2 regions of the Amycolatopsis thermoflava N1165 genome follow, and region 2 is predicted to be linked to the other one. Evidence: predicted binding sites of a transcription regulator. Region 2 holds the regulator's gene; the other holds the start of a gene.
The links. Region 2 encodes HspR, which represses chaperone genes until heat shock. Its sites were predicted from a motif close to ANNTTGAGTNNNNNNNACTCAANNT; they were not measured.

Region 1: lon (endopeptidase La) is a predicted target of HspR. The motif match lies at 3,148-3,172, and genes of this name have one in related genera.

Annotation. Positions count from the first base shown of each region.
Region 1 is NZ_KI421511.1:5,181,919-5,196,398, forward strand. Features, by position in the region: gene AMYTH_RS0125545 (putative bifunctional diguanylate cyclase/phosphodiesterase) at 30-2,654, opposite strand; gene lon (endopeptidase La) at 3,189-5,591, shown strand; gene AMYTH_RS0125555 (DedA family protein) at 5,644-6,282, opposite strand; gene AMYTH_RS0125560 (sensor histidine kinase) at 6,399-7,520, shown strand; gene AMYTH_RS0125565 (response regulator transcription factor) at 7,511-8,155, shown strand; gene AMYTH_RS0125570 (sporulation protein) at 8,461-9,414, shown strand; gene AMYTH_RS0125575 (multicopper oxidase family protein) at 9,416-10,876, opposite strand; gene AMYTH_RS0125580 (DUF5957 family protein) at 10,873-11,082, opposite strand; gene AMYTH_RS0125585 (sensor histidine kinase) at 11,191-12,303, shown strand; gene AMYTH_RS0125590 (response regulator) at 12,300-12,962, shown strand; gene AMYTH_RS0125595 (TetR/AcrR family transcriptional regulator) at 12,920-13,558, opposite strand; gene AMYTH_RS0125600 (MFS transporter) at 13,612-14,480, shown strand, end outside.
Region 2 is NZ_KI421511.1:6,160,693-6,175,172, reverse strand. Features, by position in the region: gene AMYTH_RS0130445 (alpha/beta hydrolase) at 1-774, shown strand, start outside; gene dnaK (molecular chaperone DnaK) at 908-2,764, shown strand; gene grpE (nucleotide exchange factor GrpE) at 2,761-3,456, shown strand; gene dnaJ (molecular chaperone DnaJ) at 3,484-4,662, shown strand; gene AMYTH_RS0130425 (heat shock protein transcriptional repressor HspR) at 4,659-5,096, shown strand; gene AMYTH_RS0130420 (dienelactone hydrolase family protein) at 5,354-6,061, opposite strand; gene AMYTH_RS0130415 (globin domain-containing protein) at 6,072-7,244, opposite strand; gene AMYTH_RS0130410 (MarR family winged helix-turn-helix transcriptional regulator) at 7,547-8,044, shown strand; gene AMYTH_RS0130405 (MFS transporter) at 8,080-10,362, shown strand; gene AMYTH_RS0130400 (MFS transporter) at 10,430-11,677, opposite strand; gene AMYTH_RS0130395 (ArsR/SmtB family transcription factor) at 11,674-12,213, opposite strand; gene clpB (ATP-dependent chaperone ClpB) at 12,355-14,480, shown strand, end outside.

The DNA of each region.
Region 1 (14,480 bases), 980 kb from region 2:
GCCGGAGGGGCCGCGCAGGGGGGTCCCCTTTAGGTCAGGAGCGTCAGCACCGTCTCCATCTTGCGCCCCACCGACCGGGCCGTCCGGGCCTGCAACCAGGCCTCCAGGCGGTCCTCGGCCAGCGGACGGGAGATCAGGTAGCCCTGGGCGACGTCGCAGCCCATCGCCTCCAGCTGGTCCCGCGCGACGTCCTCCTCGACGCCCTCCGCGACGACCGCGAGGCCCAGCGAGTGGCCGAGCTCGACGATCGACCGGACGACCGCCAGGTCGCCGAGGTCCGTGCCCATGCCGAGGACGAAGCTCTTGTCGATCTTGACCTCGTCCACCGGCAGCTGCCGCAGGTAGGCCAGCGACGAGTAGCCGGTGCCGAAGTCGTCGACCGCCAGCACGATCCCGTGCGCGTGCAGCTCGCGCAGGATCGGCAGCGCCTTCTGCGGATCGGCCATCACCCCGGACTCGGTCAGCTCGAACGTGAGCAGCTCGGGCGGCACGTCGAACTTCCGCAGCGCCTCCACGACCTTCGCCGGGAAGTCCTCGTCGGCCAGGTTGCGCACGGACAGGTTGACCGCGACGGAGATCCGCAGCCCCTCGTCCATCCACTTGCGGACGCGGATCAGCGACTGCTCCAGCACGAACCCGGTCAGCACGCCGACCAGGCCCGCGGCCTCGACCGCGGGCACGAACTCGTCCGGGTCGAGCCGGCCGAACTCGGGGTGCTGCCAGCGCACCAGCGCCTCCACGCCGAGGACCTGCTTGCTCGGCAGCGACACCTTCGGCTGGTAGTGGACGCTGACCTGGCCCTCCTCGATGGCCTGCCGGAACTGGGTGACCATCTGGAACCGGCGCAGGAAGATCTGGCCCATGCTGGGCACGTACCCGCGGACCTCCTCACCACCGCGGGTGGCCCGCACGGCGACGTCGGCCCGCTGCAGCAGGGCATCCACGTCGCCCGGGTCGAGGGTGTCGTCGTCGGCCGTGGAGGCGTAGCCGACCATCGCGTTCGCCTCGACCGTCAGCCGGTCGACCGGGTACGGCACGGACAGCTGCGAGCGCAACCGCTCGGCCGCCTCGTGCACGCCGTGGCCGCGCACGCCGGTGAGCAGCGCCGCGAACGACGCGCCCTCCAGGCGGGCCAGCGGCACGTCCGGGCCGAGCGCGTCACGCAGGCGGCGGCCGGCGGCGACGACCATCCGGTCCGCCCACGCGTAGCCGAGCGCGTCGCTGACCGCGGAGAACACGTCCAGGTCGATGCGCAGCACCGCGGAGTCGGCGGACGCGCTGTGCTCGGCCAGCGGTTCGCGCGCGACCTGGCGGAAGCCGGGCCGGTTCAGCAGGCCGGTCAGCGGGTCGTGGTAGGCGTCGTGGCGCAGGGTGGCGAGCAGGCGGCGGTTGTCCAGCGCGGTCGCCAGGTGGCTGGCCATCGTGCCGAGCAACTGGACGTCGTACTTGCCGAAGCCGCGCCAGCGGGACAGCCTGTCGTGCGCCTCGACCACGCCGAGCAGCTGGTTCGCGCTGCGCAGCGGCACCACCAGCGCCTCCTGCGCGCCCCGGTTGAGCAGTCCGGCGGCGATGTCGCTGTTGGCCTCGGTGATGCGGAAGTGCCGCACGTGCGAGCCGGGCAGCCGCAGCATCGGGTCGTCGGCGGGTAGTTCGGCCGACGGCATCGGCTCCCCCGCGACGACGGCGCGCATGTCCGCGGTCGGCTCCAGGCGCAGCCGCAGGACCACGCGGCCCGCGGAGAGCTGGTCCTTGATCCGCTCCGCGATCGTCTCCCACTCGCTGACGTTCACGCCCGCCGCGAGGTCGTCCGCGCCGCTGGCCGGGCGCGCGGCGGCCTGCTGGCCGGAGCGCGCGACCATCAGGCTGACGTCGGAGAGCGCTTCCATGTCCCGCTGCTCGCGCAACAGGTCGGAGTAGGCCCAGTAGAGCGCGGACAGCCCGGCGAAGACGGCGAGCACCAGCGGCCACGCGTTCGCCGTGCCTGCGATCACCAGGTAGCCGCTCAGGCCGACCGAGGCGTTGACGAACCCGACGACCAGGATGCGGCCGGTGAGCCGGAGCGCGGTGCCGATCCGCATCCGGCGGCGCAGCACCCGGACGGCGGCCAGCGCCAGCAGCGTGCTGGTGAGCGGCGCGGTCAGGGTGCCGGCGAGCGCGGCGGGCCACGTCATCTCGGTGGCGCCCATGATCCGCTCGACCAGGCCGGCCACGGCGAACGCGCTGGTGATCTCCAGCAGGAACGCGCCGGCGTTGTAGAGCACACGCCCGGAGACACGGCGGACCACGAGCGTGCTGATCCCGGCGACCAGGTGCGCCGCCAGCACCACTTCGAACGGCGCCACGAAGAAGCCGATGACCAGCGGGATCTCGGTGAAGGAAATGGTCCAGGAGATGCCGGACCGGACGTCGACGTTGATGCCGAGCTGCTCGGCGAGCAGGAACGACAGGGCCAGCACCGGGCCGATCCACCACAGCTTCGCCGAGCCGTCGAACGGCAGCCACAGCGACACGGCGGCGGCGGTGAGCACACCGACGGAGAACACGGTCAGCGTGTAGACCCGGAAGCGGCGCTCGTCCGCCCGCGCCTCGGCACCACCAGAACCGGCGGCTGCCGCCGGGACGGGGCCGTCAGGCCTGCCATCGGAGTCCGGCATGCAACCTCCTTCCACCCATTCGCCCCAGCGCGCCCGCTTGAACCCACCCGCGCACGAGACGGTGATCTCGGTGCGAATGAGGGGATCACTGTACCCCGGAGGGCGTACTTCAGCCTCTTTCCGGCCGCCATGACATCACCCCATAGTTAACAACGTGCCAACTACGGTGACCAGCGGAGACTTACGGGTGAGCTGGATCTTTCCGGTGATCGCTCCCGGTAGTCGGTGTTAAGCGCCACGCCCGGCTACGACGAGTTCGCCGCGAGCCGTCGCGCTGCACTCCTCCGCATTGATCGCGATTCAATCGAGATCGGGATTACCCGAACCGATGACTGAGCGTGGTCTCGCCGGTTACACCCGGGAAAACGTTTCCGGCAATGCGACGATCATCTCAGTCCTGGCACCTGGAACCACTGCCGGACGTGCCCCGGTTTATTCCCGGAAGCCGTCCGCTGCAAGCGAACTACCTGCGGAAACAAACCCGGCCGCCAGAAAGTTGAGCTAGGCAGACTCAACCAGGTAGGGAGCAACAAGATGACCGACACCAGGCTCCTCCCCGTACTGCCCCTCGACGACGACGTCGTGCTGCCCGGCATGATCGTCCCGCTCGAGCTCGATGACGCCGAGACTCGCGCCGCGGTCGACTCCGCGCAGAGCAAGGCACCGAGCACGCCGTCGTTCCCGGGCATCCGGTCGCTGCCGTCTGCGCAGGCCGAGGTCCTGATCGTCCCGCGGGTGCACGGGGAGTACGCCGAACTGGGCGCCGTCGCGACCATCGAGCGCGTCGGCCGGATCCCCGGTGGCAAGGCCGCCGTCCTGCTGCGCGCCACCCGGCGCGCCCGCGTCGGCGAGAACGGCGACGGCGCCGGCGCCGCCCGCTGGGTGTACGCCGAGCCGGTCGCCGAGGTCGTCGGCGACCAGGCCCGGACGCTGGCCGCCGAGTACAAGACCGTCGTGATCTCGATCCTCCAGCAGCGCGGCGGCTGGCAGATGATCGACGCGGTGCAGCAGGTCGAGGACCCGTCCGCGGTCGCCGACCTCGCGGGCAACTCGCCGTTCCTGAGCACCGACCAGAAGCTGGAGCTGCTGGCCACGCTCGACGTCGCGGCGCGGCTGGAGAAGGCGCTGGAGTGGAGCCGGGAGTACCTGGCCGAGCTCGAGGTGACCGACACCATCCGCAAGGACGTCGCCGAGGGCATGGAGAAGCAGCAGAAGGAGTTCCTGCTGCGCCGCCAGCTGGAGGCGATCCGCAAGGAGCTGGGCGAGCTGGACGGCACCGCCGACCAGGACGACTACCGCGCCCGCGTGGAGCAGGCCGACCTGCCCGAGCACGTCCGCACGGCCGCGCTGGCCGAGGTGGACAAGCTGGAGCGCACCTCCGACGCCTCGCCGGAGGGCGGCTGGATCCGCACCTGGCTGGACACGGTCCTGGAGCTCCCCTGGAATGACCGGACCACCGACGTCCACGACATCGCGGCGGCGCGGGCGGTGCTCGACGCCGACCACGCGGGCCTGGACGACGTGAAGGAACGCATCATCGAGTACCTGGCCGTGCGCGCCCGGCGCGCCGAGGCCGGACAGGGGCAGGTCGGCGGGCGGCACTCCGGAGCCGTGCTGGCGTTGGTCGGTCCTCCCGGTGTGGGCAAGACCTCGCTCGGCGAGTCGGTCGCGAAGGCGATGGGCCGGAAGTTCGTCCGCGTCGCGCTCGGCGGTGTCCGGGACGAGGCGGAGATCCGCGGCCACCGGCGCACCTATGTCGGCGCGCTGCCCGGCCGGATCGTCCGCGCCATCAAGGAGGCCGGCTCGATGAACCCGGTCGTCCTGCTGGACGAGGTGGACAAGGTGGGCGCCGACTACCGCGGCGACCCGACCGCGGCGCTGCTGGAGGTCCTCGACCCCGAGCAGAACCACACGTTCCGCGACCACTACCTCGAGGTGGAGCTGGACCTGTCGGACGTGGTGTTCCTCGCCACGGCCAACGCGCTGGAGACCATCCCCGGCCCGCTGCTGGACCGGATGGAGCTGGTGACGCTGGACGGCTACACCGAGCACGAAAAGGTCGTCATCGGCCGCGACCACCTGCTGCCGCGCGAGCTGGAGCGGGCCGGGCTGGGCCGGGACGACGTGCGGTTCACCGACGCGGCGCTGAGCCGGATCGCCGCCGAGTACACCCGCGAGGCGGGCGTGCGCAACGCGAACCGGACCATCGCGAAGGTGCTGCGCAAGATCGCGACCAGGGTCGCGCTGGACGAGGCGACCCTGCCGGTGACCGTCGACGCGGCGGACCTGGAGGGCTACCTCGGCCGTCCGCGGCACCTGCCGGAGTCGGCGCTGCCCGCGTCGACGCAGCGGACCGCGACCCCGGGCGTGGCGACCGGCCTGGCCGTCACGGGCGCGGGCGGGGACGTCCTCTACATCGAGGCGTCGCTGGCCGATCCCGAGTCGGGCAGCTCCGGGCTCACGGTCACCGGGCAGCTGGGTGACGTGATGAAGGAGTCGGTGCAGATCGCGCTGTCCTACCTGCGGTCCCGCGGCGCCGAACTGGAACTCCCGGTCGGCGACCTGAAGGACCGGGGCGTGCACGTCCACGTGCCCGCCGGCGCGGTGCCCAAGGACGGGCCGAGCGCCGGGATCACGATGACCACGGCGCTGGCGTCGCTGCTGTCCGGCCGCGTGGTGCGGTCCGACGTGGCGATGACCGGTGAGGTGTCGCTGACCGGCCGCGTCCTGCCGATCGGCGGGGTCAAGCAGAAGCTGCTGGCCGCGCACCGGGCCGGGATCAAGACCGTGATCATCCCGCAGCGCAACGAGCCGGACCTGGACGACGTCCCCGCGGACGTGCTGGCCCAGCTCGACGTGCACCCGGTGTCGAACGTCCGTGAGGTCCTCGACCTGGCGCTGGCGCCGGCCACCACCCCCGTGGCCCAGGCCGCCTGACGCCCCCGAGCGGAGCCGCCCTCCCCTGCCCCCAGGGAGGGCGGCTCCGTGTTCACGTCCGGACGCGCTCCCGCAGCCTGGTGATGACGAACACGGCGAGCGCGATCGCGACGGCGCCGATCACCGCGTACTGGAAGAAGCCGGCGTAGCGGTCCACCACGTGCCAGTTCGCGCCGAGCAGGTAGCCGGCGACGACGAAGATCGTGTTCCAGATCAGGCTGCCCAGCGTGGTGAGCACGAGGAACCTGCCGAACGCCATCCGCTCGATCCCGGCGGGCAGCGAGATCAGGCTGCGGAAGATCGGCACCATCCGGCCGAAGAACACCGCCTTCGTGCCGTGCTTGGCGAACCACGCCTCGGTGCGGTCGAAGTCGGAGGCCTTGACCAGCGGGATGCGCAGCAGCAGCGCGCGGGTCCGCTCGCGGCCGAGCAGCGCGCCCAGCCAGTAGACGATGACGGCGCCCGCGACCGAGCCGAACGTGGTCCAGGCCAGCGCTTCGAGCAGGCTGAACGTGCCCTGGCCGGCGGAGAACCCGGCGAGCGGCAGCACCAGCTCGCTCGGGATCGGCGGGAACAGGTTGTCCAGGCCGACGATGATGGCGGCGCCCGGTCCGCCGAGCGAATCCATGAGCGAGACGGCCCAGCCGGCGAGTCCCCCGAGCGGTTCGGCCTGTGCGAGTTGGAGATCCATACTTCGAAGCTAGGTTCGCGGGCGGCGGCCGAACATGGGGCGCGGCACCCGGTCATCCTGCGGAAAACCTCAGTACCGGCCGCCCGGAACCCCGCTAACCTCGGGTTGTGCCCACAGTGGACCTGCGCCGCGCGTTGCGGGTGACGGCGGGGCTGGCGCTCGGCGCGCTGAGCGCGTTCGCCGAGGCGGCCTTCGTCGTCGTGGCGACGCTCGTCCTCGCCGTGCCCGCCGCGCGCCCCGCCGTGTTCCGGGCCACCCGCTGGTTCGCCGAGCGGGAACGGGCGCGGCTCCGGCGGTTCCTCGACTACCCCACCTCGGACGACTACCGCGACTCGCGCGCGCTGCGGTACCTGGCGTCGCGCAGCGTCGCGGGCGGTCTGGGCGCGGGTGTCTTCGCGTTGATCGGGCTGGGCCTGGCGACGGCGGTGATCACGGTGTGGCAGCTGGCGGGCGGGCAGCCGCTCGGCGACGACCAGGACTGGTTCGACGTGCCCGTGCTGCTGCTGATGGGCGCGCTGCTGGTGTTCCTCGCCGTGCAGGGGCTCATCGGCGTCGGCGCGCTGGAACGCACGCTGGCGCACCACTTCTTCGGCCCCACGAAGCAGGAACGGTTGCAGCGCCGGGTCGACGCGCTCACCCACAGCCGCGCCGAGGTCGTCGAGGCGGTGAACGACGAGCGGCGGCGGATCGAACGCGATCTGCACGACGGGGTGCAGCAGCGGATCGTGTCGTTGGGCATGCTGCTCGGCCGCGCCCGGCGCGCGAAGGACCCGGAGCGGGCGGAGGCGCTGCTGCGGCAGGCGCACGAGGAGACGCAGCTGGCGCTGCAGGAGCTGCGGGACGTGGCGTGGCGCGTGTACCCGATCGCGCTGGACGAAGGCGGGCTTGCCACGGCGCTGGAGGCGCTGGCCGAGCGGTCGAGCCTGCCGGTCGCGCTCTCGTACGCGCTTGAGGAGCGGTTGGATCCGGCGACCGAGACGGTGGCGTACTTCGTGGCGTCGGAGGCGGTGACGAACGCGATCAAGCACGCGGCGGCGAGCCGCATCGAGATCGCGGTGGCGCGGGCGGGCAGGATGGTCGGCGTGACGATCACCGACGACGGCGTTGGCGGCGCTCAGGTCGCGGGCAACGGGCTGTCCGGCCTGGCCAGGCGGGTCGGCGCGGCCGACGGAGTGTTCACTGTGGACAGTCCGGCCGGCGGGCCGACGGTCGTGCGGGCGGAGCTGCCGTGCGCGTGATCCTGGCCGAGGACTCGACGTTGCTGCGGGAAGGCCTGATCCGGCTGCTCGCCGAGGAGGGCCACGAGGTGCTCGCCGCGGTCGGCAACGCCACGGAGCTGCTCGACGAGGTGTCCCGGGCGCAGCCGGACGTGGTGGTGACGGACATCCGGATGCCGCCCGACCACACCGACGAGGGCCTGCGGGCGGCGCTGGAGATCCGGCGGCGCTGGCCGGACGTCGGGGTGCTCGTGCTGTCCCAGTACGTCGAGAAGCGGTACGCGACGGAACTGATCACCGACGACGGCGGGCGGGTCGGGTACCTGCTCAAGGACCGGGTCATGCAGGTCGGCGAGTTCCTCGACGCGCTGGAGCGGGTCGGGTCCGGCGGGGCGGCGTTCGACCCCGAGGTCGTCCGGCGACTGCTGGCGCGCACCACGCACGCCGACCCGCTCGCGACGCTGACCGCCCGGGAACGCGAAGTGCTGGCGAAGATGGCCGAGGGGCACACGAACGCCGGCATCGCGGCGGAGCTGTACGTGTCGCAGTCCGCGGTGGAGAAGCACGTGAACGCGATTTTCGACAAGCTGCGGCTGAGCCATACGAGCGGGTACAGCCGGCGGGTGCTGGCTGTTCTGCGCTACTTGGGCTCTTAGGGGGCGCTACGCGCGTATCTGCGCTGCGCGCGGCCGAAAGCGCCGGCTTCGCTTCGCTACGCCCGGATCTGCCCTCCCGAACCCGATCTTTCAGTGTTCGGTTGCCGAGACACCGCGTCAAGCCGGGAAAGAGTGGCTTGACCCGGTGGCTCGGCAACCGATTCGGCTGGGGATCGGGTTGCGGGAGAGGGGTGGCTCGGGGGGTGAGGGCCTTCGTTGCCGGGTTCCTGGTGGTGAGCGGGGTTTTGCTGCCGGTAGTCTCGATCTTGAGCCTGTTTTGTCCGGATCCCCAGGAGGAACTGTCCATGTTCAAGCGGATGCTCAGCGCCTTCGGCGTCGGTGGGCCGTCGGTCGACACCGTGCTCGACTCGCCCCACGTGGCGCCCGGTGGGGTGGTCACGGGGCAGGTCCGGATCCAGGGCGGCAGCGCCGACGCGGCCATCGACCAGGTCGTCCTGTCGCTGGTCACGCGGGTCGAGATCGAGCACGGCGGGCACGAGTCCGCGGCCACCGGTGAGTTCCACCGCCAGCTCGTGCAGCAGGGCGTGCGGGTGCCGTCCGGTCAGCTGGTCACGGTGCCGTTCGAGCTGCGCCTGCCGTGGGAGACGCCGATCACCGCGGTCGGCGACTCGCTCCTGCACGGCATGGCGGTCGGTGTGCGGACCGAGCTGGTGATCTCGGGCGCGCCGGACAAGGGTGACCTCGACCCGGTCCACGTGCACCCGCTGCCGTCGCAGGACCGGGTGCTCGACGCGTTCGGGCAGCTCGGGTTCCGGTTCCGCAACGCCGACGTGGAAGCGGGCCACCTCTACGGCGTGCGCCAGGAGCTGGGCTTCTACCAGGAGCTCGAGTTCTTCCCGCCGGCTGAGTTCGCCGGGCGGATCAACGAGGTCGAGCTGACGTTCGTCGCCGGGCCGCACGATCTCGCCGTCGTGCTCGAAGCCGACCGGCGGGGCCGCTTCATGCAAGCGGGCGGCGACTCGTTCGGCCGCTTCCAGATGTCGCACCAGGATGCGGAGAACGCCGACTGGGCCGCGCTCATCGGGCAGTGGCTGAGCGAAGCCGCCCAGCGCGGCGGGCACTCCGCGTTCGGCAACCCGGCCTTCGGCGGCCATCACCCGGGCCACCACGGCCACCATGGTCACGGCCGCGGCATGGGCGTCGGCGGCATGGTGGCCGGCGCCGCGGCGGGTGTCGTCGGCGGGATGATCATGGGCGAGATGCTGGAAGAGGCGTTCGAGTTCGACGGCGAGGAGTGACTCACCGGACCACGAAATTCGCCATCATCATCATGTCCTCGTGTTCGAGGTTGTGGCAGTGCAGGACGTACTTCCCGCGATAGCCCTCGAACCGGACGAGCACCTCGGCCTGGTCGCCGTTGCCCAGGTCGACCGTGTCCTTCCAGCCGTGCGCCGTGCCCGGCACCTGGAACGGCGCGAGGTGGATGTGGATCGGGTGCGGCACGTTCTGCGCCCGCAACCGCCACAGCTCCACCGTGCCCAGGGCGGGCTCGGCCACGACGCCGTCCGCGCTGAACGGCATCCCGTTGACCGTCCACAGTGTCATCCCGTGGTGCTCGGCCCCGCCGCGGCGGAACGTGAACTCGCGTTCCGCCACGGCATCCGAGCGGGACAGCGGCCGCACGTCGGCCAACCGGTCCGGGACGGCGCTGTCGTCGGGCGCCCGCCGGGTCACCACGAACCGCATCACCCGCGCCGTGCCGCCGTCGCCGAGCCGGTTCACCAGCGTCACCTCCTGGCCGGGCGAGTACGCCGAAAAGTCGATCACCACGTCGTACCGTTCGGCCTGCGCGATCTGCAGCCGCTCGTGCCGGACCGGCGCGGCCAGCAGCCCCTGGTCGCCGCCGATCTGCGTGAACCCCGGCCCCGGCGGGTCCAGTGCGAGCCGGTAGCGGCGGGCGTTGGAGGCGTTGAGGATCCGGAACCGGTAACGCGCGGCGTCCACCTCCATCACCGGCCACGGCGCGCCGTTGACCAGGATGCAGTCGCCGAGCACGCCGCTGACGAACTCACTGGTCACACCCGGCTGCCCCAGCAGTGACGGGTCGACCGACGGGTAGGCGAACGAGCCGTCCGCGGCGAACGACCGGTCGGTGATCATCAACGGCACCTCGCGCTCGCCGCGCGGCAGGGGCAGCGCGTCCTCCTCGTCGTCACGCACCAGGTGGAACCCGGCGAGCCCGCGGTAGACCTGCGGGCCGGTGAAGTCGGCCCGGTGGTCGTGGTACCAGAGCGTGGCGGCCGGCTGGTCCAGCGGATACACGTACTCCCGCGCCGCGCCGGGCGCGACCAGGTCCAGCGGGTAGCCGTCGTGCTCGGGCGGCGTGCGGCCGCCGTGCAGGTGCACCACCACCGGCACGCCGAGCTCGTTGCGGTGCCGGACGACGGTGGTCTCGCCGCGGCGGGACTCGATCGTGGGGCCGGGGAAGATCCCGTCGTACCCCCAGACCGTGGTGCGCAACCCGGGCAGGATCTCCACCTCGGCGGCGCGCTGGGTGATCTCGTAGTGGCCGGGTCGGACCGGCCGCAGCACGGGCGGCACCGGCAGCGGCACGGTGAACGGCTCGGGCAGTTTCGCCGCGCTGCGCAACAGGGTGCCCGCGCTGGACTCGGTCTCGGTGTTCGCGCCGCCGCTGGCGCAGCCCGCCACGAGCAGGCCGGCCGCGGTGACGCGGAACAGGTCGCGCCGGGACAGGTTCACCGGTTCCGCCTCCGCTGGTCGATCAGCACAGCGACGACTGCGCCCGCGGCGGCGAGCAGCTGCGGGCCGAAGCCGATCACGAACGTCCAGGGCGCGTCGACCTGACCGTCCTGCCCGGCGAGCCGTCCGACGAGTTCGCCGAAGACCAGAAAGCCCACCGCGAGGCCCGCGAACAGGCCGAGGATGGCGACACCCAGGGTTCTCATGCGAGCCGAAACTAGGCGGGCGCGCGCTGCCCGTCGTCCGTCCGCAGTCGATCGCGGTGTCAACATCCGGCGACTGTGCGCGGGCCCGGACCTGGCTATTCTCGGGACGTGAGCGAGCGAAAGCGGGTGCTCGCCGACGCCGCTCTGGGGGTCGCGACCTCCACCGTGGTGGCCGTCGCCATCGCGATGGACCTCGGCGGCGCACGGGCGCCCGACCCGGTGGCGTACCTGTTCGCGGTGTGCCTCGGCGCGCTGATGCTCGTGCGCCGCCGGTTCCCGGTGCTGGCGCTGGCCGCGACCGCCGCCGGGCTGCTCGCCTACCACGCGGCCGGCTACCCGCCGGTGGGGCTGGCGCTGCCCGTCGCGGCCGCCCTGTTCTCCGCGGCCGAGGCCGGCCGGGCACGCGTCGCGGCGGCGACGGCGGCGGCGTTGGTGCTGGTCAGCACGTTCTTCCGGTTGCGACAGGGGGAGAGCCCGGATTACCTGCTCGGGTTCGAGCTCGCCTCGACGGTGGGGCTGATGCTGAGCGCGATCGCGCTGGGGGCGTTGCGTGCCGAGCAACGCCGCACCGCGCGGCAGGCCGCGGTGGAACGGGAGTGGGAGGCACGGCGGCGGGTCGAGGAGGAACGCCTGCGCATCGCGCGGGACCTGCACGACGCCGTCGGGCACACGCTGGCGGTGGTGTCGGTGCAGGCCAGCGTCGCCGCCGAGGCGCTGGACGACGACCCGGACGCTGCCCGGTCCGCCCTGGCGACCCTCCGGCTGGCCGCCGACGAAGCCGTCCACGACCTGCGGACCACGCTCGGGCTGCTGACCGACGACACCGGCCGCGCCCCGGCGGGCAGCCTGCGTCACCTCGACGCGCTGGTGACCGCGACCGTCCGAAGTGGTCTGGAGGTGACCGTGTCGACCGAGGGCGAGCCGGTCGCGTTGCCCGCGGCCGTGGACACCACGGCGTACCGGATCGTGCAGGAGGCGCTGACCAACTGCCTCCGCCACGCCCGGGCGAGCAAGGCGGAGGTGCGGCTGCGCTACGAACCGGGCCTGCTGCGGATCCAGGTCCGCGACGACGGCGCCGGCGCCGAGCTGCCCGCCCGCGGCGGCCGCGGCCTGGACGGCATGCGGGACCGCGCCGTGCTGCTCGGCGGTTCGGTGACGCTGGAGTCCCGCCCTGGCGCGGGTTTCCAGGTCGACGCGAGCCTGCCGGTGGAGCCGCGATGATCCGCGTCGCGCTTGTCGACGACCAGCACCTGATGCGGGCCGGTCTGTCCGCGTTGCTCGCCCGCGCCGACGACATCACCGTCGTGGGCGAGGCCGCCGACGGCGCGGAGGCGGTGACGCTCGCCCTGACCGCGCGGCCGGACGTCGTGCTTATGGACATCCGCATGCCCGGCGTGGACGGCATCGAGGCCACGCGGCGCATCGTCGCCGACCCGCGGTTGCGCGCCGTGCGGGTCGTTGTCCTGACCACGTTCGACACCGACGAGCACATCCTGGACGCGATCCGAGCCGGCGCGTCGGGGTTCCTGCTGAAGAACACCGAGCCGGACGACCTGCGGGCGGCGGTGCGAACGGTCGCCGCCGGTGATGCGCTGCTGGCGCCGTCGGTCACCCGGCGCGTGATGGCGGCGGTGGCGCACGGGCACCGCACCGACCCGGCGCGGCTGGCGCGCCTGACCGAGCGGGAACGGGAACTGCTCGCCGAGGTCGCCGCGGGCCGGTCCAACGACGAGATCGCCGGGCGGCTGTTCCTCAGCCCGGCCACGACCCGCACCTACGTGAGCCGGTTGCTGTCCAAACTGGACGCGCGCGACCGCGCCCAGCTGGTGCACATCGCCTACGAATCCGGCCTGGTCCGCCCCGGCGACCCCGGCCGGTGAGCGCAGCCGCGCCACCCCGGCGCGGCGACTCCGGTCAGCACCACGTCCACCACCTGCTCCGCCAGGTGGTCGGTGACCGGCAGGTGTCCGAAGAGGACCCGGTAGTAGGTGGTCGAGGCGAGCATGTCGAGCACGAGGTCGAAGTCGAGGTCCGGGTCGAGGTCGCCGCGCTCGACGCCGCGGCGCAGGGCTTCCGCCGTGGAGCTCCGTCGCGTGTGGAAGTAGTCGCGCAGGAACACCTCCGCCAGTTCCGGATCGTCGGCGAGGTCGGCGACCAGCGCGGGCAGCACCCGCCGTCCGATCCTGGTCGTGAAGGCCTCGCTGAGCGTCCCGATCCCCGCGACCAGGTCGCAGCGCGTGCACCCGGTGTCCGGCGTCGGCACCGCGCCGACCGTCGCCACCAGCGCGTCGACCACCAGGTGCGGACGCCCCCGCCAGCGGCGGCGTAGCGCGGGTTTGCTCGTGCCCGCCCTGGTCGCCACCGCCTCCAGGGTGAGCGCCGCGTAGCCCACCTCGTTCAGCAGGTCCACCGTCGCTTCGCGGACGGCTCCGTCGATGCGCTCGTCGCGTGGCCGGCCGGCCCGGGTGCTCGTCACAGCCCCCACCCTAGCACTTCCATTTCGTTCCGATACGGAACATAATTGCCGCCATGACCCTCTCCTCGACTTCCGAGGGTGTGCTCTCGCCCCGCTACCGGGCCCGCACCGTCGGCATCGTGCTCACCGTCGGACTGGTCGCGCTCGAATCCCTCGGGGTGGCGACCATCCTCCCGGACGTCTCCCGCCTGCTCGGCGGCCTCGGCTCCTACGGCTGGGCGCTGGCCGCGCTGATGCTCGCCAACATCGTCGGCACCGTCCTCGCCGGTCACGCCGCCGACCGCGGTGGGCCGGCCCGTCCGCTGGCCACCGGGCTGGTCGCGTTCGCGCTCGGCAGCGCACTGGCCGGTCTCGCCCCGTCGTGGCCGGTGTTCCTGCTCGGCCGGTTCGCGCAGGGCCTCGGGGTCGGCGCGGTGATGGCGATGGCCTACACGCTGATCGGGCTGGTCTACCCCGAACGGCTGCGTGCCCGCATGTTCGCGCTGCTGTCCTCGGCCTGGACGATCCCGTCGCTGGTCGGCCCGGTCGTCGCGGCGGCGGTGGCGAGTTCGGCGGGCTGGCGGTGGGTGTTCCTGGCCATGGTCCCGCTCGCCGGGGTCGCGGCCTGGTGCACGCTCCCCGGACTGGCGCGGCCGGCGCCCACGACCCCGGAATCCTCCCGGTGGCGGCCGCTCGTCAGCAGCGTCGCGCTCGCCGCGGGGACCGCGATCCTGTTGGCCGCACTGGAACTCCACACCGTCGCGGTGCTGGTTCCGCTCGCCGCCGCCGGGTTCGTCCTCGCCGTCCTGGCACTGCGGCAGGTCACCCCGGCAGGCACGCTCGTCGTGCGGCGCGGGGTCCCCGCCGGGGTGGTCGTGCGGTTCCTGCTGTGCGCGGTGTACTTCGGCTCCGAGGCGTTCCTGCCGCTGGGGTTGACCGAACT
Region 2 (14,480 bases):
CACGTGCGCGCGATGGTCCTGGACGGCGCCGTCGACCACGCCCTGCCGACGCGGCGGGCCGTCCTCGACGCGGCCGCGGCGACCGAGGACGCCCTGCTGCGCTTCGCGCGGTGGTGCGCGGGCACCTGCGGCGACGACGTGCTCGCCCGCTACGACGCGCTCATGACCACCGGCGCGCCCTCGGCACAACTCGGCCGCCACGCCACGCCCGAGGAGCTGGCCGCGGGCGTCTACTCGCACCTCTACTTCCCGCAGCTGTGGCCGCGGCTGGCCGACGCCCTGCGCGCCGCGCCGGCCGACGCGAGCGCGCTGACCTCGGCCATGCCCTTCGGCTCGGCCGAGTACCCCGCCTACCGGGCCGTCGGCTGCCAGGACTTCCCGTCGCCCTTCACCGGCCCGGCCGACCTGCGCCGGACGGCCGACCGGGTCCGGGAAGCCGCGCCGCACAGCTGGCGCTACTCCGAGTTCTGGGACTTCGCGTCGGGCTGCCTCGGCTGGCCCGTGCCGGCGGCGAACCCGCCGCACGCCGAGCCCGTCCGCGGGGCCCCGCCGATCCTGGTGGTCGGCGGGGAGCACGACCCGGCCACGCCGCTGAGCTGGGCGCGCAGCCTCGCGGCCCGGATCGAGCGCAGCGTGCTGCTCACCTACGCCGAGGACGGCCACACGGGGGTGTACAACTCCGCCTGTGCGCGGTCCCACGAGGCGGCCTACCTGATTTCGGGTACGCCGGGAACAACACCGCAGACCCGCTCGTTACCCTGTCAGAAAGGTTGAGCGAGCAGCACTCAAGTCTGATTGACGCCCAACACGCGCCCGAGATAGAACTTGAGTACCACTCGCTCAACGCGGGCGCGAAACCGCAGCTCACCGGGGCTGCGCACACAGCATGACCAGGAGGGAACACACCATGGCGCGAGCGGTCGGCATCGACCTCGGCACGACCAACTCGGTCGTCGCTGTCCTGGAGGGCGGCGAGCCGACGGTCATCGCCAACTCGGAAGGCTCCCGCACGACCCCGTCGATCGTCGCGTTCGCCAAGAACGGCGAGGTGCTGACGGGCCAGCCGGCGAAGAACCAGGCCGTGACCAACGTCGACCGGACGATCCGGTCCGTGAAGCGGCACATCGGCACCGACTGGAAGACCGAGATCGACGGCAAGGCCTACACGGCGCAGGAGATCAGCGCGCGCGTGCTGATGAAGCTCAAGCGCGACGCCGAGGCCTACCTCGGTGAGGAGATCACCGACGCGGTCATCACCGTCCCCGCCTACTTCGAGGACGCGCAGCGGCAGGCCACCAAGGAGGCCGGCCAGATCGCCGGCCTGAACGTGCTCCGCATCGTCAACGAGCCCACCGCGGCCGCACTGGCCTACGGCCTGGACAAGGGCGAGAAGGAGCAGACCATCCTGGTCTTCGACCTCGGTGGCGGCACCTTCGACGTGTCGCTGCTGGAGATCGGCGAGGGTGTCGTCGAGGTGCGCGCCACCAGCGGTGACAACCACCTCGGTGGTGACGACTGGGACCAGCGCATCGTCGACTGGCTGGTGGACAAGTTCAAGGCCAGCCACGGCATCGACCTGACCAAGGACCGGATGGCGCTGCAGCGCATCCGCGAGGCCGCGGAGAAGGCGAAGATCGAGCTGTCCAGCTCGAGCAGCGCGAACATCAACCTGCCCTACATCACGGTCGACGCGGACAAGAACCCGCTGTTCCTGGACGAGACGCTGTCCCGCGCGGAGTTCCAGCGGATCACCTCCGACCTGCTGGACCGCACGAAGGCGCCGTTCAACAACGTGATCCGCGACGCCGGCATCTCGGTCGGCCAGATCGACCACGTGGTGCTGGTCGGCGGTTCCACCCGCATGCCCGCCGTCGCCGAGCTGGTCAAGGAGCTGACCGGCGGCCGCGAGCCGAACAAGGGCGTGAACCCGGACGAGGTCGTCGCCGTCGGCGCCGCGCTGCAGGCCGGCGTGCTCAAGGGTGAGGTCAAGGACGTCCTGCTGCTGGACGTGACCCCGCTGTCGCTGGGCATCGAGACCAAGGGCGGCGTGTTCACCAAGCTCATCGAGCGCAACACGACCATCCCGACGAAGCGGTCCGAGATCTTCTCCACGGCGGACGACAACCAGCCGTCGGTGCAGATCCAGGTGTTCCAGGGCGAGCGCGAGATCGCCGCGCACAACAAGAAGCTCGGCATGTTCGAGCTGACCGGCATCCCGCCGGCCCCGCGCGGTGTGCCGCAGATCGAGGTCACCTTCGACATCGACGCGAACGGCATCGTGCACGTCACGGCGAAGGACCTGGGCACGAACAAGGAACAGTCGATGACCATCACCGGTGGCTCCGCGCTGCCGAAGGAGGACATCGAGCGGATGGTCAAGGACGCCGAGGCGCACGCGGAGGAGGACCGCAAGCGCCGCGAGGAGGCCGAGACCCGCAACCAGGCCGAGACGCTGGTCTACCAGACCGAGAAGTTCGTCAAGGACAACGAGGACAAGCTGCCCGAGGACCTCAAGGGCAAGGTCAAGACCGCGATCGACGAGGCCAACGAGGCGCTCAAGGGCACCGACACGGCCAAGATCAAGGAAGCCATCGAGAAGCTGAACACCGCGTCGCAGGAGCTGGGCACCGCCCTGTACGCCAACGCGCAGCAGGCCGGTGGCGCCAACCCGGGCGCTGACTCGGGTGCGGCGGGCGCGTCCGACAACAAGGGCGCGGACGACGTGGTGGACGCCGAGATCGTGGACGAGGACGAGAAGAAGTGACGGGACGCCACTCGAACGAGATCGACGAGCAGGAGCCGGTCACCGAGCCCCTGGTCGTGCGGGACCGGCGCAAGATCGACCCCGAGACCGGCCAGGTGCGGACCCAGCCGGAGGCTGCCGAGGCGCCTGCCGCGGAAGCCCCGGCGGCCCAGGCCGGCCCGTCGCTCGGTGAGTCCATCGTGGACGACGCGGTGGCGGCTCCGTCCGAGGTCGAGAAGGAGCTGGCGGAGCGCACCGCCGACCTGCAGCGCCTGCAGGCGGAGTTCGCGAACTACCGCAAGCGGGTCGACCGCGACCGGGAGGCCGTGGTCAGCGCCGCGAAGGCGTCGGTGGTGAACGAGCTGCTGCCGCTGCTCGACGACTTCGAGCGGGCGGAGCAGCACGGCGACCTCACCGGCGCGTTCAAGGCGGTCGCGGACAAGCTGGTCGCGAGCCTGCAGCGGATCGGGCTCGAGCCGTTCGGCGCGGAGGGCGAGCCCTTCGACCCGAGCGTGCACGAGGCCGTGCAGCACAACACCTCGCCGGAGGTGTCGGGGCCGACGGTGACGACGGTGCTGCGCCGTGGTTACCGGTTCGGCGACCGGACGCTGCGGGCCGCGCTGGTTGGCGTCACCGACCACGAGCCGGGCGAGGCCCCGGTCGAGGGTGAGCTACCGGTCGAGCAGTTGTCGGATGAGAACGCACAGCAGTAACGAACAGGCGAGAGGAGGAGACGTCCGGTGAGTGCACGGGAGTGGATCGGTAAGGACTTCTACCGTGAGCTGGGCGTCTCCTCCGACGCTTCGCAGGACGAGATCAAGAAGGCTTACCGCAAGCTGGCGCGGGAGAACCACCCGGACGCCAACCCCGGCAACACGGAGGCCGAGCAGAAGTTCAAGGCCGTGTCGGAGGCCTACGGCGTGCTGTCGGATCCGGCCAAGCGCAAGGAGTACGACGAGGCGCGACGGCTGTTCGGTTCGGGCGGCGGCCCGGGTGGCTTCGGCTTCCCCGGCGCGGGCGGCACCGGCGGTTTCGACTTCGGCGACATCTTCGGGCAGACCGCGGGCGCGGGCGCGCAGGGCGGTTTCGGCGGGCTCGGCGACATCCTCGGCGGCCTGTTCGGCAGGCGAGGCCAGCAGAGCGCGGGCGCCCGCGGCCAGCGCGGCGCCGATGTCGAGACGGACGTGCGGATCGACTTCGCCGAGGCGGTCAAGGGCGCGACCCTGCCGCTGCGGCTGTCCAGCCCGGCGACGTGTTCGACGTGCCACGGCAACGGCGCCCGCCCGGGCACCACGCCGCGCACCTGCCCCACCTGCAAGGGCGCCGGGCTGGTGAGCCGCAGCCAGGGGGCGTTCGCGTTCTCCGAGCCGTGCCCGGACTGCCGTGGCCGCGGCCGGATCATCGACGACCCGTGCCCGGAGTGCGGCGGCGAGGGTGTCAGCACCCAGACGCGCACCCTGACCGTGCGGGTGCCGGCGGGTGTGGACGACAACCAGCGGATCAGGCTGGCGGGCCAGGGCGAGCCGGGCCGCGGGGGCGCGGCTGCCGGTGACCTGTACGTGCGGGTGCACGTGAACCCGGACCCGGTGTTCGGCCGGTCGGGTAATGATCTGACGATCACGGTCCCGGTGAGCTACCCCGAGCTGGCTCTGGGTGCGACGATCACCGTGCCGACGCTGGACGGGAAGGTTTCGGTGAAGGTGCCCGCGGGCACCGGCAGCGGCCGGGTCCTGCGGGTGCGCGGCAAGGGCATCAAGAAGCGGGACGGTGCGCAGGGCGACCTGCTCGTCACGTTGCAGGTGGCCGTGCCGTCGCGGTTGGAGTCTTCGGAGCGGGAGGCGCTCGAGGCGTACGCCAAGATCGCCGAGAAGCACGACCCGCGCCCGGAGATCACGAAGCTGCTCCGCGAAAGGGGTTGATCGAGGTGTTCGGCGGGTTGCCGCACGGGGCCGACGAAGAGACGCCGGTCTTCGTGATCTCCGTGGCCGCTCAGCTGTCCGGCCTGCACGCACAGACCCTCCGCTCGTACGACCGCATGGGCCTGGTGTCGCCGGGCCGAACCGCAGGCGGCGGGCGGCGCTACTCCATGCGGGACATCGCGCTGCTGCGTGAGGTGCAGCGCCTGTCCCAGGAGGAGGGCGTCAACCTGGCGGGCATCAAGCGGATCATCGAGCTGGAGAACCAGGTCGAAGCGCTGCAGTCCCGGATCGCCGAACTGACCGAAGAACTCGCCACCGCGTACGCCGCAGCCGAACAAGCCGCGGCGGCCGTGCACCGCTCCTACCGCAAGGACCTGGTGCCGATGAAGCAGGAAACCGCCTTGGTGGTCTGGAAACCACGCCGAAGGCGATGAGAACAGAGAAGGGCCCCGCAGCACGCGGGGCCCTTCTTTTTGTTTTCTTTCAACAAAACGCCAGCCGGCAACGCAACTGCACCGACCACGCACCAGACCTCCCCCGCCCCCGATCCACAGCCGATCTTTAGTCGCCGACCAGGGTTGTCAAGGCACGCTTTCCCGCCTTGACAACCCTGCTCGGCGACTGAAACACAATCAGGCATCGGGGGCGGGGGGTGGTCACCCAAGGCGACCTTCCAGCGCCGTGAGGCGCTCTACGCCGCCTCACGACCCAAATGCTCCGCGAAGAAGGCCAACACGCGCCGCCAAGCATCCTCACTGGCCGCCCGGTCATAGCTCATCCCAGCAACCTTCAGCAACACGTTCACCGGCCCGTGGAACTGATTCGCAAAACTGTGCCCAACCCCCGGGTACTCCTTGACATCATGCGGCACCCCCCGAGCCGACAACTCCCGCTCCAGTTTCGCCGCCGCCCCACGCAAGGAAAAGTCCTTCTTCCCAAAGGAAGCCACCACAGGACAAGAACCATCCAAAACGGACAGATCCTTGGGCAACTGTCCGTAGTACGGCGCCGACGCGTCAAACCCGCGAGAGGCCGCCACCAGGGCGAACCCCCCACCCATGCAGAACCCGACGATCCCGACCCGACCAGTGCAATCAGACCTCGACGCCAGCAACGACCGCGCCGCGTCCAGGTCGTCGAACGCCCGCCCCTTCCCGGCCGCCAGCTCCTTGAACACCGACTTCACGCACCGCACGAGCCCGCCGCGCGAGTACATGTCCGGCGACAGCGCGACATAGCCGGCGGTGGCGAACCGGTCGGTGATGTTCTTCGCGTCCTGCGAGAGGCCGACCGCGTCGTGCACGATCACGACCCCCGGCCACGGCGGCTCGCCCGAGACCTCCCGCTGCGGGGTGGCCAGGTAACCGCGGATGGTTCCGTCTGCGACAGGAATGTCCATCCGTCGCAGGCTAGTCGATCGTGAACGGGTCGTACCTGATCTGATCGAGTGCCGTTCCGGCCACCAGCATCCGGGAAACCGTCGCGCGGATCATCGCGGGCGAACCGGACACCAGCACGTCGTGGCCGGGCCACGCGCCGTACCGCGTCACCACGTCGGCCAGCGTGCCCTGCTCGCCGCCGACCAGGCCCGGCCCGTTCTCCACCACCGGCGTCACCGTCAGCCACGGGTTGCAGGACGCGACCATCCGCAACCCCTCCAGCGCGTACAGGTCCTCGCGCGTCCGGCCGCCGTAGAACAGGTGCACCTTCGGGTTCTCGCCCCATTGGCCCAGCTCGTCGAGCATCGCCTGCATCGGCGCGACACCCGTGCCGCCCGCGACCATCAGCACGTCCCGGCCGCTCTCCCGGTCCACGCCCAGCGTGCCCAGCGGCGGCCCGAACCGCCACACGTCACCGGCCTGCGTGTGGCTGACGATCGCCCGGGACACCCAGCCACCCTCGATGGCGCGGATGTGGAACTCCAGCGAGCCGTCCGGGCGCGGCGCGTTCGCCGGCGACAGGTACCGCCACAACCGCGGCCGCTGCGGCACCTCGACGCTCAGGTACTGCCCCGGCCGGAACGGGATGTGCTGGTCCGGCTCCAGCCGCACCATCGCCAGGTCCCAGCTCAGCCGCCGGTGCTCGGCCACCCGCGCCGACCAGTTCGGCGGGTTCGTGTCGGTGGCCGCGGCCTCCTGCATCTGCCGGGCGATGATCGTGAACGCCTCCGCCCACGCGCGCTCGACCTCGTCCGTCCAGTCCGGCCCGAGCTGCGTCTTCATCGCCGCCAGCAACGCGGTGCCGACCGCCTCGTAGTGGTTCGGCACCACGCCGAACTTGCGGTGGTCGCGCCCGAGCTGCCGCAGGAACGGCACCAGGTCGTCGGGCTGGTCGACCATCTGCACGACGTGCACCAGCGCGCGCACCATGCGGTTGCGCTGGACCTCCATGTTGATCGGGAAGAAGTCCCGCGTCGCGGGCGCGAGGGTGAACAGCATCCCGTAGAAGAACTGCGTCACTTCGGGCAGGTACGGCTCCGCCTTGACCCAGGAGTCCCGGATCAGGCGCACCATCGCGGTGACGGCAGGGGGCGCCTCCCGGTGCACGGACCGGGGAACGGGGCTGACGGGGTCGGCTGTCATGGGTTCGGGGCTGCTCCGTGGTGCGCGTTCATGCTCGCCGTCGATTATTCATGAACACGCAATAGCAAGTGAGCGTGTGAAAAGATCATGAATAATCCACCCTACTCGGTTAATCGTAGCCAGCTAATGCGAACACGATCCGTCGCAGGGTAACCGCCTCCGCCGCAATCCTCGCGAAGTTGCTCCTTCCGGGTGGTTCGGAGATCCCCTCGATCAGTGGGACAAGTCACCAACTTAGATAGTTGTGGCATACAACTACCGCTTCTATAGTTGTATGTGACAACCAACCAGGAGGTGGGTCCATGGGGGACCGCGACGAGAAGGCCGTCCAGCTGATGCGCGAACTGCGCGCGGCCGGTCAGCTGCAGCACGCCTGGATCAACCAGTCCTGGCAGCGCGAGCACGACGGCCTGCACCCCGCGGCCGCCATGCTGCTGTCCGACCTCAACGCGCACGGCGAGAGCCGCCCGTCGGACCTCGCGAAGCGCAAGATGGTCGACATCTCGGTGATCAGCAGGCAGATCGCCCAGCTGACCGCCGCCGGACTGGTCGAGCGCAGGCCGGCGCCCGAGGACGGGCGCGCCAGCCTGATCAGCCTGTCCGAAGCCGGCCGCGCCGAGCTCGAGCGATGGCGACAGCTGCACATCGACTTCATCCGGCGTGCGCTCGCGGACTGGACCGACGACGAGGTCGAAGCACTCACCGCCCGGTTGACCCTGATGAACCAAGGACTGCGCGAGGCCCTCGGCCAGACGCCGGTCACCTGCCCGCCGGACCCGGCGGCGGAGAAGAGGAAGTGATCCCCGAAGTGAGCACGACAGCGAACCAGGAGGCGATGACGCCGCGCCAGGTCGGGCGCGCGTTCGTCGGCCTGCTCCTGGCACTGCTGGTCGCCGTGCTGTCCTCCACGATCGTCTCGAACGCACTCCCGACGATCCTGGCCGACCTCGACGGCTCGCAGAGCCAGTACACCTGGGTGGTCACCGCCACCCTGCTGGCGTCCACGGCGAGCACCCCGATCTGGGGCAAGCTGTCGGACCTGTTCAGCAAGAAGATGCTCTACCAGCTGTCGATCGTGATCTTCACGGTCGGCTCGGTGCTCGGCGGCATCTCCCAGTCCATGCCCGAGCTGATCGCGTTCCGCGCCGTCCAGGGCCTCGGCCTCGGCGGCATGCAGGCGCTGATCCAGGTCGTGATCGCGGCGATGATCTCGCCGCGGGAACGCGGCCGCTACAGCGGTTACATCGGCGCGGTGTTCGCGCTGGCGACCGTCGCGGGCCCGCTGCTCGGCGGCGTGATCGTCGACTCGCCGCTCGGCTGGCGCTGGAACTTCTGGATCACGGTTCCGGTCGCGGTGGCCGCGTTCATCGTGCTGGGCAAGACGCTGCACCTGCCGGTCCGCAAGCAGCAGGTGAAGATCGACTGGCTCGGCGCGACCCTGCTCGTCGGCGGCGTCTCGCTGCTGCTGATCTGGGTTTCGCTGGCGGGCGGCAGCTTCGCCTGGTGGTCCTGGTCGACCCTGTTCTACGTGCTCGGCGGTCTGGTCGCGCTGGCGCTGGCGGTGTTCGTCGAGTCGAAGGTGCCGGACCCGGTGGTGCCGCTGCGGCTCTTCCGCAACCGCACCTTCACGCTGGCGGTGATCGGCAGCCTGTCGGTCGGCACCGCGATGTTCGGCGGCGCGGTGTTCCTCGGGCAGTACTACCAGCTCGCCCGCGGCTACTCGCCGACGCACGCCGGGCTGATGACCATCCCGATGATGCTGGGGCTGTTCCTGTCCTCGACCGTCGCGGGTCAGGTCATCTCGCGCACCGGCAAGACCAAGGCATGGATGCTCGGCGGCGCGGTGCTGCTGGTCGCGAGCCTGTTCCTGCTCAGCACGATCGACCACCAGACCAACCTGGTGCTGATGGGCACCTACCTGGCGCTGCTCGGCCTCGGTGTCGGCGCGCTGATGCAGAACCTGGTGCTGGTCGTGCAGAACACCGTCGCGATGAAGGACATGGGTTCCTCGTCGTCGGTGGTCACCTTCTTCCGCACGCTGGGCGGTTCGGCCGGGGTGTCCGCGCTGGGCGCGCTGCTCGCGGCGAAGGTGAGCAGCCACGTGTCGAGCGCACTCGCCGCGATGGGCATCCAGGGCGGATCGGCCGGCGCGGGCAGCAGCCTGAACCTCGCCGCGCTGCCGGAGCCGTTCCAGTCGATCGTGCGGGCCGCCTACGGCGACAGCATCGGCTCGATCTTCTTCGCGGGCGGGATCATCGCGATCGCGACGCTGATCGCGGTGGTGTTCATCAAGGAGGTCCCGCTGCGCCGCAGCATCGACCTGACCGAGAGCACCGAGGCGACCGCGGCGCCGGTCACCGGCTCGGCGGTCCACGGCGTGGTCACCGGCCCGTCGGGCCGTCCGCTGGCCGGGGCCGCGCTGACGCTGACCGACTCGTCGGGGCAGCAGGTGGCGCGGACGCTGACCGCGGCCGACGGGACCTACCGGCTGCCTGCCCCACCGAACGCGATCTACCTGCTGATCACCTCGGCGGCCCGGTTCCAGCCGAGCGCCGTGATGGTCACGGTCGACGGGCAGCCGGTGCGCCGGGACGTCGAGATGAGCGGCGCCGGTGGCCTCAGCGGCGTGGTGCGGTCGAGCGCGGGCCAGCCGGTCGGCGGCGCGACGCTCGTGCTGACCGACGACCGGGGCGAGGTGGTGTCGTCGGTCGTCACCGGTGGCGACGGCTGGTACCACTTCGACGACGTGCCGGCTGGCGTCCACACGCTGACCGTCACGGCCGCCGGTCACCAGCCGGCCGCGGTGCCGCTGGCGACCACCGAGGGCGAGCAGGCCTCGCACGACATCGAACTCGGGCTCACCGCCCGACTCGGCGGAGTGGTCCGGGCGGGCCGGGACGACCGTCCGGTGGCCGAGGCCCAGGTGACGCTGCTCGACGCGGACGGCGAGGTGGTCGCGATGACGCTCACCGACGAGGCGGGCCGGTACTCCTTCACCGACCTCCCCGCGGGCGACTACACGGTCGTGACCAGCGGATATGCTCCGGTCGCCGCGCCGTTGGAAGTCGTCGCGGGCGCCCCGCTCTCGCGTGACGTGGAGCTGACGCACCCGCGCTGACCCACCGAACCCGCGAAGACCGCCTCAATCCCCCGGGAGGCGGTCTTCGTGCTTTTCCGGGGCAGCGTCACGGCACCGCGACGGGGGCGGCGGCACGCAGCGCCGCTTCGACCCGGCGGTTGCTGGTCATGGATGCCGTGACGGCCGTCATCGCCAGCAGGAGAACGGCAGCGGCGTAGAGGGGGGTGCGGACGTCGTAGGTGGTGGCCAGCCAACCGCCGACGAAGGCCCCGAGCGGGGCGGCGCACATGGCCAGCATCCGGGAGGTGGAGGCGACCCGGCCCATGAGGTGAGCCGGGACGATGGCCTGCCGGAGGGAGGGACCGAGCACCATCGTGGCGCCCATGCCGGCGCCGCAGACGGCCAGCGCCAGCCCGGCCAGATACGGGTTCGAAGCGGCGGCCAGGCCAAGGATGGCGAGCCCCTCGACGGCGGCCGTGCAGGTCAGCGCGGTGCCGGTGCCGAGTCGCCTGCCGAGGTGGGCGGCGATGGCGGCACCGAGCAGGCCGCCGGTGGCCTCCGCCGTGAGGAGCAGGCCGAAGCCGTAGGTGTCGATGCCGAGGCGGTCGTGCGCGAAGAGGGCGAGGACGGTCTCCACGGCGAGGAAGGCGACGTTCCCGACCGCCGGGCGAAGCGCGAGCCCGAGCAGCACCCGGTCCCGGAAGACGTACGAGGCCCCGGCCCGCGCCTGGCGGAGCAGCGACTCGCGGACCTCCGGCACGGGCCTGGGCATGGCCGGCAGCGTGCGCACGAGCAGTGCGGAGAGCAGGAACGACACCGCGTCGGCGAGCAGCGGGACGGCCCGCCCGAGCGCGAGCAGCGCACTGCCCGCGGGTGGCCCCGCGAAGCCGGACATGGCGGTCTGCGCGCCGCGCAGCCGGGAGTTGGCGCGTTCCAGGAGCGCGGGGTCGCGACGGAGCAGGTCCGGGAGATAGGCGGTGGCGGCGGTGTCGAAGAAGAGTCCGCCGAGGCCGAGCAGGAAGGCGATGGTCGCGAGCAGCGGGATGGACAGGACGTCGAACACCGCCGCCGTGGCGGGGACCGCGAGCAGCGCCGCGCGTGCCGCGTCCGCGACCCACATCGTGCGGCGCCGGTCCCAGCGGTCCACCAGCGCACCGCCAAGCACGCCGAAGAGCAGCCACGGCAGCGTCCCGGCAGCCGTGACGACGGCGAGCGCCATCGGCTCCCGCGTCAGCGTCAATGCGATGAGCGGCAGCGCGGCGTGCGTCACCCCGTCGCCGAGCGAGGAGATCGTCTGCGCGGTCCACAACCGGCCGAACCCGGCCGGCAACTTCTTCCGGACGTCCGAGGTCATCTGGCGCCTCCTTCGGTCTTGGCGCCCTGCGCCGGGTGGAACAGCGCGAAGACGAGCGAGGTGTCCGGCAGCGACGGATCGGACAGCTCCCGGTACTCGTCCGCCAGCGCGTTCAGCCGCGCGCCCAGCTCGGCGAACTGCTCGTCGGTGAGCCGCAGGTGCGCCATCCGCACGTGCCGCTCGCCGTCCGCGGGCGATGCCTCCAGGTCCGCCACCGCGTGCCGCATCAGCACGTCCGGCCCGCCCTCGCCCGGATCGGGCAGCTCGATGCTGCGCGCGGCCATCGCGTAATACCGCTCGACGACCCCCCGGACCTTGCGCGTCCGCACGACCTTCACCAGGCCGGCCTTTTCCAGCAGCCGCACGTGGTAGCTCGAACTCCCCTTCGCGAGACCGACCCGTTCGGCGATCTGGGTGATCGTCGCCGGCTCGAAGCGGAGCACGGCCATGATCCGGTGGCGCGTCAGGTTGGACACGGCGCGCAGCTGTTCGTCGGTGGTGACGCGGAACGTCTCGAGTTGATCGTCGTCAGGCATGTGAGCAATGGTCAACGTTTCTTGACCATTCCGCAAGGAGAAAAATCAGGGTTGAGCGGAACACGCTCAAGTTTGTTGACGTTGTAGATGTCGAGGGACCTGGAGGAAGGTCTCCGGCAGGCATGCGACATGGAGTGTGGGATGGACGCTTTCAACCCGACGACGAAGACCCAGCAGGCGATCTCGTCGGCGGCGCAGGCGGCGACCGTGGCGGGCAACCCCAGCGTCACCGCCGCACACCTGCTCGGCGCGCTGCTGGCGCAGGGCGACGGGCTGGCCGGCCCGCTGCTGACGGCGGTCGGCGCCGATCCGCGGCAGGTGCACAAGGAGCTGGAGCCGATCACGCAGGGGCTGCCCTCGGCGACCGGCGCGACCGTGTCCACTCCGCAGTTCGACCCGCCCGCGGTGAAGTCGCTGACGCACGCCCAGAAGCTCGCGACCGAGCTCGGTGACGAGTACGTCTCCACCGAGCACCTGATGGTCGGCCTCGCCGCGGAGGGCGGCCAGGTGGCGGACCTGCTCAAGCGGCACGGCGCCACCCCGGACGCGCTGCGCGAGGCGTTCACCAAGGTGCGCGGCTCGGCCCGCATCACCAGTCCGGACCCCGAGGGCACGTTCAAGGCGCTGGAGAAGTACGGCGTCGACCTGACCGACCGCGCCCGCAAGGGCGAGCTGGACCCGGTGATCGGCCGCGACGCGGAGATCCGCCGCGTGGTCCAGGTGCTGTCCCGGCGCACGAAGAACAACCCGGTGCTGATCGGCGAGCCGGGCGTCGGCAAGACCGCGATCGTCGAGGGGCTGGCCCAGCGGATCGTGGCCGGTGACGTGCCGGAGTCGTTGCGCGGCAAGCGGGTCGTGGCGCTGGACCTGGGTTCGATGGTCGCCGGCGCGAAGTACCGCGGTGAGTTCGAGGAGCGGCTGAAGGCCGTCCTGAAGGAGATCACCGAGTCGGCGGGCCAGGTCATCACGTTCATCGACGAGCTGCACACCATCGTCGGCGCGGGCGCGACCGGTGAGGGTGCGATGGACGCGGGCAACATGATCAAGCCGATGCTCGCCCGCGGTGAGCTGCGCATGGTCGGCGCGACGACGCTCGACGAGTACCGCCAGCACATCGAGAAGGACGCGGCCCTGGAGCGGCGCTTCCAGCAGGTGCTGGTCGGCGAGCCGTCGGTCGAGGACACCATCGGCATCCTGCGTGGCCTCAAGGAGCGCTACGAGGTGCACCACGGTGTCCGCATCACCGACGCCGCGCTGGTGTCGGCCGCGACGCTGTCCGACCGCTACATCACCGCGCGCTTCCTCCCGGACAAGGCGATCGACCTGGTGGACGAGGCCGCCTCCCGGCTGCGCATGGAGATCGACTCCCGCCCCGTCGAGATCGACGAGGTCGAGCGCGCCGTGCGCCGCCTGGAGATCGAGGAGATGGCGCTGTCCAAGGAGGAGGACCCGGCCTCGATCGAGCGGCTGGCCGCCCTGCGCGCCGAGCTGGCGGAGAAGCGCGAGGAGCTGTCCGCGCTGACCGCCCGGTGGCAGAACGAGAAGGGCTCGATCGAAAAGGTCCGCGAGCTGAAGGAGCAGCTGGAGCAGCTGCGTGGCGAGGCCGACCGGGCCGAGCGCGACGCCGACCTCGGCCGCGCCGCCGAGCTGCGCTACGGCAAGATCCCGGCGCTGGAGAAGGAGCTGGAGGCGGCCCAGCGCAACACCGCGACCAGCTCGTCCGGCGCCGACGTCATGCTCAAGGAAGAGGTCGGCGCCGACGACGTGGCCGACGTCGTCTCCGCCTGGACCGGCATCCCGGCCGGCCGCCTGCTCGAAGGCGAGACCGGCAAGCTGCTCCGCATGGAGGAGGAGCTGGGCAAGCGGGTCGTTGGGCAGCGCGAGGCGGTGCAGGCGGTGTCGGACGCGGTGCGGCGCACCCGCGCCGGAGTCGCGGACCCGGACCGGCCGACCGGCTCGTTCCTGTTCCTCGGCCCGACCGGCGTCGGCAAGACCGAGCTGGCCAAGGCGCTGGCGGAGTTCCTGTTCGACGACGAGCGCGCGATGACCCGCATCGACATGAGCGAGTACAGCGAGAAGCACAGCGTCGCGCGGCTGGTCGGCGCTCCCCCGGGGTACGTCGGCTACGACCAGGGCGGCCAGCTGACCGAGGCCGTCCGGCGGCGGCCGTACTCGGTGGTGCTGCTGGACGAGGTCGAGAAGGCGCACCCGGACGTGTTCGACGTGCTGCTGCAGGTGCTCGACGACGGGCGGCTGACCGACGGCCA